DNA from 4 places in the Pantoea sp. SGAir0180 genome. Region 4 is predicted to be linked to each of the others. Evidence: predicted binding sites of a transcription regulator. Region 4 holds the regulator's gene; each other region holds the start of a gene.

Region 1 (2,206 bases), 1.4 Mb from region 4:
AATAACGGTTTGATATCAGGCAGAACCGTATCAATCGCACGCAGGAAGGTGCGCGTATCCACATAATCAAAGGTGCCAACGTGCCCGAGGTATTTCTCTTCCAGCCGCGCCATTGCGCCTTCTTCGCCCATGCCATTAAAGAAATCCAGCATGGCCGCGTTCAGGCTGTCGTCGCTTTCGCGGGGCATATACCACGTCACCGGCTCTTCATCCGTGACGTCAAAGGCGACCGCCAGTTGTGGATGGATGCGCTGAAGCAGTGCGATGGTGACGGAATCGCCAATCGTATAATCCAGCTTGCCCTCGGCGACGGCCTCAAGTAGCGCTTTCGGGCTTTGATCGGTCGAGATAGCCCAGTCAAGGTCGGGATAGTGATCCGCTCTGGCGCTCTTAAGTGTAGACAGATAAGCCGATCCGGAGGCAACGACGAGCCGTCCCTTTAAATCGCCCAGGTTTTTCGGGCGAGTTTTATCCACACGATAAACCAACTGCTGGGAAACGCTGTAATAGCTGGGGCCCGTCTGATAGCGGTTCAGTCGCTCATTATTATAGATAAGGCCTGCGGCCAGCAAATCGGCTTTGCCGTCGTCAAGCGCATCAAACAGGTCGCTGATATTCGCGCGCACCGTGATTTCCAGCCTGACGCCCAGATAACGGGCGAAACGCTTCGCCAGCTCGTAATCCATCCCGGCCGGTGCTTTATTCACGGTGTAGTAAGTCAACGGCGAGTTTACGGTACTGACCCGTAGCACTCCCCGTGATTTAATCTGTGAAATCGTATCCTGCCCGCTCCCATGCCAGGGAATGGACGGCCACAGTGCCAGTGCTAACAGCACGGTGAGCAGACCGATAAACAGATAATTTAATTTCAGGCGTTTCAAATAGTTATCTCTCGATGGCTCCAAGGCCTCTGTCTTTTAAGGCAGTATTGATCTTGTTTTAACTCCCAGAGCGAGGGGCATTTTGCGCAACAAACTGAGGCAGAGCAACTTATAAAGCAATTTTTGCGCAATTATCAGCCAAATCTTGTTGGCCATAAATTTTGCGCAAACGGTTTCGTCGCGGAGTGGCTTTCTCTATAATACGCCCCGTTTTCCCCCTGTTGCGCCCAATGAAGCGTCGCACCCGGCGTTTCAAAGACGAGAGATCTTATGATGGAAATTCTGCGTGGTTCGCCCGCCCTGTCGGCATTTCGTGTAAACAAACTGCTGGCCCGCTTTCAGGACGCTCATCTGCCGGTGAGTGATATTTACGCTGAGTACGTCCATTTTGCCGATGTCAGCGCGCCGTTGAGTGAGGATGAAAAATCCCGTCTGCAGCGCCTGCTCAAGTACGGTCCTTCTCTCGCTGAACATGCGCCACAAGGGCGTTTGCTGCTGGTCACGCCACGTCCAGGCACCATTTCGCCATGGTCTTCAAAAGCGACAGATATTGCGCATAACTGCGATCTGTCACAGGTCCGTCGACTGGAGCGCGGTCTGGCGTTTTATGTTCAGGCACCCCAGTTGACGGAAACCCAGTGGCAAACGCTGTCAGCGCTGCTGCATGACCGCATGATGGAAACGGTGTACAGCGACCTCCATCAGGCCGAACAACTGTTTGCCCACCACGAACCTCAGCCGGTCAAAAGCGTTGATGTGTTGGGTGAAGGCCGTCAGGCACTGGTTCATGCCAATACATCGCTGGGCCTGGCGCTGGCAGACGACGAAATTGACTACCTTCTGGCAGCCTTTACGAAGCTGGGCCGTAACCCTAACGACATCGAACTCTATATGTTTGCTCAGGCGAACTCCGAGCACTGTCGTCACAAGATTTTTAACGCCGACTGGATTATTGACGGCGAAAAACAGCCGAAATCGCTGTTTAAAATGATTAAGAACACCTTTGAGCAAACGCCGGATTATGTCCTGTCGGCTTATAAAGACAATGCGGCGGTGATGGAAGGCTCTGAAGTAGGACGCTTCTTTGCGGATGCCGAAAACGGGGAATATGGCTACCACCAGGAAGCGGCGCATATTCTGATGAAGGTCGAAACGCATAACCATCCTACGGCGATTTCGCCGTGGCCTGGCGCGGCAACCGGCTCCGGCGGCGAAATTCGTGACGAAGGGGCGACCGGACGGGGCGCGAAGCCGAAAGCCGGTCTGGTCGGCTTCTCGGTGTCGAACCTGCGTATTCCGGGCTTTGAGCAGCCGTGGGAAGAGGA
Region 2 (2,206 bases), 1.6 Mb from region 4:
AGAAGGCTGACGCTTGCTGACGACACGCAACTGGCTGGCATCGACCATCCCCAGATCGCGATCCTGAACCAGCAGACCACCATTCACCCGTTTGAAATCCAGCGCGGCGACACGGCCCTGCCATTCACCACATACCAGTACACGAACGTTTTGTTTCGCCGCCGTGATTTTCAGGGCCGCTTCGGTCGCCGAAGGGGCGATGATCACTTCAACAAACTGCCGGCTGATAATGGCCTGTGCGGTCGCCTCGTCCAGTTCACGGTTAAACGCAATAATACCGCCAAATGCAGAGGTAGGATCGGTCTGGTAAGCGCGCTCGTAAGCCGCCAGAATGGACTCGCCGACGGCCACGCCGCAAGGATTAGCATGCTTTACAATGACGCACGCGGGCTCAGCGAATTCTTTTACGCACTCCAGTGCTGCATCGGTATCCGCAATGTTGTTATAAGACAGTGCTTTGCCCTGCACCTGCTCGGCGGTAGCGACAGAGGCCTCCTGTACATTTTCTTCTATATAGAAGGCGGCATCCTGATGGCTGTTCTCGCCATAACGCATATCCTGCTTTTTAACGAAGTTAAGATTGAGGGTGCGTGGGAAGCGTCCTGCCGGCTGCTCAGTTTCACCATGGTAGGCGGGAACCATGCTACCGAAGTAGTTGGCAATCATGCTGTCGTACGCAGCGGTGTGTTCAAACGCTTTGATCGCCAGGTCAAAACGGGTTTCCAGCGTCAGTGAGTTTTGGTTGGCGTCCAGCTCGGCGATGATGGCCGGGTAGTCGCTGCTCTTTACCACAATCGCCACATCTTTGTGGTTCTTGGCCGCCGAGCGCACCATGGTTGGGCCACCAATATCAATGTTCTCTATGGCATCTTCCAGTGAGCAGTCTGGCTTCGCAACGGTTTGTGCAAAGGGATAAAGATTAACGACCACCATATCGATAGGGTTGATAGCGTGCTGCGCCATTACCGCATCATCTTGTCCGCGACGTCCCAGAATGCCGCCATGGACCTTCGGGTGCAGCGTTTTAACGCGTCCATCCATCATTTCCGGGAAACCGGTATAGTCAGACACTTCGATGACGGGGAGCCCTGCCTCTGCCAGCAGACGTGCGGTGCCGCCTGTAGAGAGCAGCTCAACACCACGTTGGGAGAGTGCCTGAGCAAATTCGAGGATGCCGGCTTTATCAGAAACACTGAGCAGGGCGCGGCGTAAAGGACGAGGTTGTTGCATGGTGGTTTTATCCCTTGGCTTTGATTCGCGTAAATAAGAGCGTTACATCAAGTTTGCGAGCTTTCTTCCTCTTCATAGAGAAGTGAAAACGCGAAAACTTCAGGTAACGCCCCGAAAAGGGGCATCCATAGCGTTGCGGGGGCATTGTAGCGAAAACGTTTGCGTGATGCTCGTCTAAATTTGTACGTAACAGGAATGTGGATAACTTTGTGTGTAACTGCGTATAAGGCGGGCTTTTGCTGTGGAATGCAGCGAACAGTCATTTTTATTGAATTTAGCCCTTGTCAGCCCGCGAGAACTCCCTATAATGCGCCTCCATCGACACGGCACAACGGCTTACGGAATGCGGTGTTGAGAGGGTCAGGCAACTGAGCCGCCGGAGAAAAACTTCTGAAAAAGAGGTTGACTCTGAAGGAGGAAAGCGTAATATACGCCACCTCGCAACAGACGGTTAACCCGCTGGTTGCACTGCTCTTTAACAATTTATCAGACAATCTGTGTGGGCACTCGCAGGATTGATATCCGCGTCTCCGGACGCAAAAAATATCAAGTCTTAAGAGTGAACACGTAGTGAAATTCATTACGACGTTTTCCTTGAGCATCGCTGCACTGGTTGCAGCAAATCAAACTTTAAATTGAAGAGTTTGATCATGGCTCAGATTGAACGCTGGCGGCAGGCCTAACACATGCAAGTCGGACGGTAGCACAGGGGAGCTTGCTCCTCGGGTGACGAGTGGCGGACGGGTGAGTAATGTCTGGGAAACTGCCCGATGGAGGGGGATAACTACTGGAAACGGTAGCTAATACCGCATAACGTCGCAAGACCAAAGTGGGGGACCTCCGGGCCTCACACCATCGGATGTGCCCAGATGGGATTAGCTTGTAGGCGGGGTAACGGCCCACCTAGGCGACGATCCCTAGCTGGTCTGAGAGGATGACCAGCCACACTGGAACTGAGACACGGTCCAGACTCCTA
Region 3 (2,206 bases), 1.7 Mb from region 4:
AGGTCCACAAAGACCATATCGCCCAGTAATTCCTGCGCGTGTTCGGTGATGCCGACGGTGTAAGATCCATCCGCATTTTTGCGCAGCCATTCATGACTGTCGCGGTATTTCAACTCAGCTGGCACATTGCTCATCGCCCTTTCTCCTGTAATTATGTTTTACTGCGCAACCGGCTTGCCGGCGCGAACGAAAACGGGTTTAGTCACTTTTACGGGCATTTCACGGTTGCGGATTTCAACAATAGCGTCTCCGCCAATGCCCGCAGGCACGCGGGCCAGCGCAATGCTGTAACCCAACGTTGGTGAGAAAGATCCGCTGGTAATAATGCCCTGCTGCATCTGCCCCTGACTATCCGTAAAACGCACGGGCAGGCCGTTACGCAGTACGCCTTTTTCTGTCAGGATCAGGCCAACCAGTTTTTCAGTGCCTTTTTCGCGCTGACTTTCCAGTGCTTCGCGCCCGATAAAATTGCGGTCCGCCGGTTCCCAGCACAGGGTCCAGCCCATGTTGGCGGCCAGCGGTGAAACGCTTTCATCCATTTCCTGACCGTAAAGATTCATGCCCGCTTCCAGACGCAATGTATCGCGTGCGCCCAGCCCGGCGGGTTTGACGCCCGCGGCGAGCAGGCGCTGCCAGAATGTAACGGCCTGCGCCGCAGGTAGCGCGATCTCGTAACCCGCTTCGCCGGTATAACCGGTGGTGGCGATAAACAGCTCCCCGGCCTGGATACCAAAGAACGGCTTCATACCTTGTACAGCCTGACGCTGTGCATCACTGAAGAGCGTTTGTGCTTTTTGCTGGGCCTGTGGGCCCTGCACGGCGATCATCGCCAGATCGTCACGCTCGCGGACTTCCACGCCATAACCCTGTGCATGCTCATTGATCCATGCCAGATCCTTTTCACGCGTCGCAGAGTTCACGACCAGGCGGAAAAACGTCTCATCCATGAAATACACGATCAGATCATCAATCACGCCGCCCGACGCATTCAGCATGCCGGTGTAAAGCGCTTTGCCGGGTTGCGTCAGCCTCGCGACATCGTTTGCCAGCAGAAAACGCAAAAACTCACGCGTACGTGCACCGTGCAGATCGACGATGGTCATGTGCGAAACATCAAACATGCCTGCGTCGTTGCGAACAGCATGATGTTCATCCAGTTGGGAGCCATAGTGCAGCGGCATCATCCAGCCATGGAAATCCACCATACGCGCACCGTTTTCCTGATGCTGGTCAAACAGAGGTGTGTGCTGAGTCATAACTATCCTGTGCTGAAACAAGTAAGTTTGAAACCACGCCGCCGGGAGCCGACGCAAACGTTCTCTTTGCAATGACGTTACCACTGAACGGGTCGATTAACCATAAGCAAAGCGAGGTCGAACGCAGACGCACAGCCTAATCGCGCAAAAGAAAAAGCAGGACAAAAGACTGTAATTTTGTGATTAGACACACAACAAATACGACCTATTCATTTTTTTACAGCCATTTTATTCGTACCGACACGCAAGATGTTAAAAAAATAGCGAAGCAAAAATGGCGTCGAATAAAAATAAGTAATGCGAAACATCACGCAAAATTAGAATAAATCAAATGAGGCGCTGCAACGGTGCAGGACTGCATTTTTACGGTGCAGTCCTTTTTTAAAATAAAAAAGCCAGCAATTACGCTGGCTTTAAGAAAGGGATTCGCGTCAGCGAAGCCAGGCGGGAATGTCGTTCAGGCCCATCGCCTGCCGCAACATGACAGGTTTCACGCCCGGTAAATTATCGGCCAATTTTAGCCCGACATCGCGAAGCAGCTTTTTAGCCGGATTATTGCCCGCAAACAGCTCACGAAATCCCTGCATGCCCGCGAGCATCATGGCGGCACTGTGTTTACGGCTGCGTTCATAGCGGCGCAGATAGAGGTGCTGCCCGATATCTTTGCCCTGCTGATGCAGGCGGCGAACTTCACCAATCAACTCTGCGGCATCCATAAAACCGAGATTGACACCCTGCCCGGCCAGCGGATGAATGGTATGCGCAGCATCGCCCACCAGCGCCAGGCGATGTGCAGCAAAGCTGCGCGCATAGCGTGCCGTGAGGGGGAATGCCTTCCGTTCGCCTTCCAGTTCGCACAGGCCAAGGCGCATATCAAACGCCACCGACAACTGTTGATTAAAGAGCGCCTCAGGCATCGTTTCCAGCCGGGTGGCTTCCTGGGGCGACAG
Region 4 (2,206 bases):
TTGCCCATATCGCCCCGATTGTGCAGCGGGGTGTTCCGGGCGAAAATGCCGCACTTGCCGGTGATACGGTCTGACAGACAGGACGTATCACCGGCAAGGCTGGACGCGCAGTCAGCCAGTATAGCGTCGCTGCAAACGAATGCGGCTAGTGCAGAATAGCGGTGAAGCTAAACGCGATGATCATTAACAGTGCGGCTGCCGTCGTCATTAATGACAGTTTTAAATCGGTACTCATCCCCTCTCCTTTAACCCTGACGTTTGTAAGGTTATAGCATTTTCACATACGCGTGGGTAAAAATCTCGTTTTATCCGCACAGCCTTGTTAGAATCCCCCCTTTGTTGCGCAACAGCGCGCAATATCGGTTGCGTCCGCGCCCTTTTCAGACGTTATTTCCTGCCCTGATGACTCAATACCGGACAGAAAAGCGATGTTTTTCGCAGAAATAACCGTCCGCTGACGCAAACGTTTAACAATATGCTTATCAATAATTTAGATAGGCCCGGGAGTTCGATTTACATGGCAACAATTAAAGATGTGGCGAAGCGTGCGGGCGTGTCCACCACGACCGTCTCACACGTCATCAATAAAACGCGCTTTGTCGCAGAAAATACCTGCGAAGCGGTGTGGGAAGCGATTCGGGAACTGCATTATTCTCCCAGCGCAGTCGCGCGTAGCCTGAAGGTGAATCACACCAAAACGCTGGGCCTGCTCGCCACGTCCAGTGAAGCGCCCTACTTTGCTGAAATTATCGAAGCCATTGAGAATCACTGCTTCGATAAAGGCTATACCCTGATTCTGGGCAACGCACATAATGACCTGCAAAAACAGCGCGCCTATCTGTCGATGATGGCGCAAAAGCGCGTTGACGGGCTTCTGGTGATGTGTTCAGAGTATCCGGATGATCTGCTGCAAATGCTGGAAGCGAACCGCAATATTCCGATGGTGGTGATGGACTGGGGCGAATCCCGTGCCGACTTTACCGATACCGTACTGGACAATGCTTTTCAGGGCGGTTATCTGGCGGGACGTTATTTGATTGAGCGTGGTCATCGCGATATTGGTGCCATTCCCGGCCAGATGGAGCGTAACACGGGAGGCGGTCGCCATGCCGGTTTCCTTAAGGCGCTGGAAGAAGCGGGTATTCAGCCACGTGCCGAATGGATTGTGCAGGGTGACTTTGAACCCGAATCTGGCTATCAGGCCATGCAGCAGATTCTGTCACAGAAGCAGCGCCCAAGCGCCGTATTCTGTGGGGGCGACATCATGGCGATGGGCGCAATCTGCGCGGCCGACGAAATGGGCCTGCGCGTGCCGCAGGATATCTCCGTCATTGGTTACGACAATGTGCGCAATGCGCGCTATTTCACTCCGGCACTGACCACGGTGCATCAACCTAAAGCCCAGTTGGGTGAGAAAGCGCTGGAGATGTTGTTAGATCGCATTACCAGTAAGCGGGAAGAGTCGCAGACGATTGAAGTCCACCCGACGCTTATTGAGCGACGCTCGGTGGGCTATGGTCCTTATCGCGATTACCGCCGTTAATCCTCGCTCAACCACTCCTGATTTAGCGTTTGCGCATCGCCCAGGTACTGGAGTAACCACCCCAGCGCCGGTGATGCGCGATCTTCCGCCCAGCTGACGCAGCAGGGACTTTCCGGAAACGCCTGTGGTAAGTTCAGCTCTGCCATCTCGCCGCTGTCCAGTAAGGGCCGCGCTAAATGGCCGGGTATCATCGCGACACACAAGCCGGCGCGCACGCAGTCCAGACCGGTTTGCCAGTCCGGGACCACCAGCCGGCGTTGGTTATCCAGCGCCCAGGTCATACGACGCGGTAACGCGCGTGACGTATCTTCCAGCACCAGAGAAGGCCAGTAGCGCAACGCCTCATCATCCAGCGTAGCAACCTGCGTCAGAGGATGCTGATGCGCCACCACGCAACGCCAGTTCAGGGTGCCCATATCGCGAAAGGCGAAACGCCCCCCCACCGGAATCGCCTGTGTCGCACCTATCGCCACATCCACTCGCCCGTCTGCCAGCGCATCCCAGACGCCGTTAAAGACCTCATAGCTGATGTGCAACTCCATGTCGGGAAAATGACGGTAAAAATCCCTGACAAACTGCCGGGTCCGCTGCGGTTTGACGATGCAGTCGACGGCAATACCAATCTGACCGCGCCAGCCGTTGGCGAGCTGTTGACACTGACGT

What was found. Region 4 encodes PurR, which represses purine synthesis genes. Its sites were predicted from a motif close to CANGCAAACGTTTGCNTG; they were not measured.
Region 1: a site for PurR is predicted at 1,044-1,061, ahead of purL (phosphoribosylformylglycinamidine synthase). Genes of this name have one in related genera too.
Region 2: a site for PurR is predicted at 1,379-1,396, ahead of purH (bifunctional phosphoribosylaminoimidazolecarboxamide formyltransferase/IMP cyclohydrolase). Genes of this name have one in related genera too.
Region 3: a site for PurR is predicted at 1,307-1,324, ahead of gcvT (glycine cleavage system aminomethyltransferase GcvT). Genes of this name have one in related genera too.

Annotation. Positions count from the first base shown of each region.
Region 1 covers NZ_CP028071.1:536,082-538,287, forward strand. The annotation lists gene mltF (membrane-bound lytic murein transglycosylase MltF) at 1-881, opposite strand, end outside; gene purL (phosphoribosylformylglycinamidine synthase) at 1,152-2,206, shown strand, end outside.
Region 2 covers NZ_CP028071.1:3,541,081-3,543,286, reverse strand. The annotation lists gene purH (bifunctional phosphoribosylaminoimidazolecarboxamide formyltransferase/IMP cyclohydrolase) at 1-1,230, opposite strand, end outside; rRNA gene C1N58_RS16615 (16S ribosomal RNA) at 1,863-2,206, shown strand, end outside.
Region 3 covers NZ_CP028071.1:231,156-233,361, reverse strand. The annotation lists gene gcvH (glycine cleavage system protein GcvH) at 1-134, opposite strand, end outside; gene gcvT (glycine cleavage system aminomethyltransferase GcvT) at 159-1,256, opposite strand; gene ubiI (FAD-dependent 2-octaprenylphenol hydroxylase) at 1,688-2,206, opposite strand, start outside.
Region 4 covers NZ_CP028071.1:1,909,400-1,911,605, forward strand. The annotation lists gene C1N58_RS08915 (cytochrome bd-I oxidase subunit CydH) at 146-235, opposite strand; gene purR (HTH-type transcriptional repressor PurR) at 518-1,543, shown strand; gene punR (DNA-binding transcriptional activator PunR) at 1,540-2,206, opposite strand, start outside.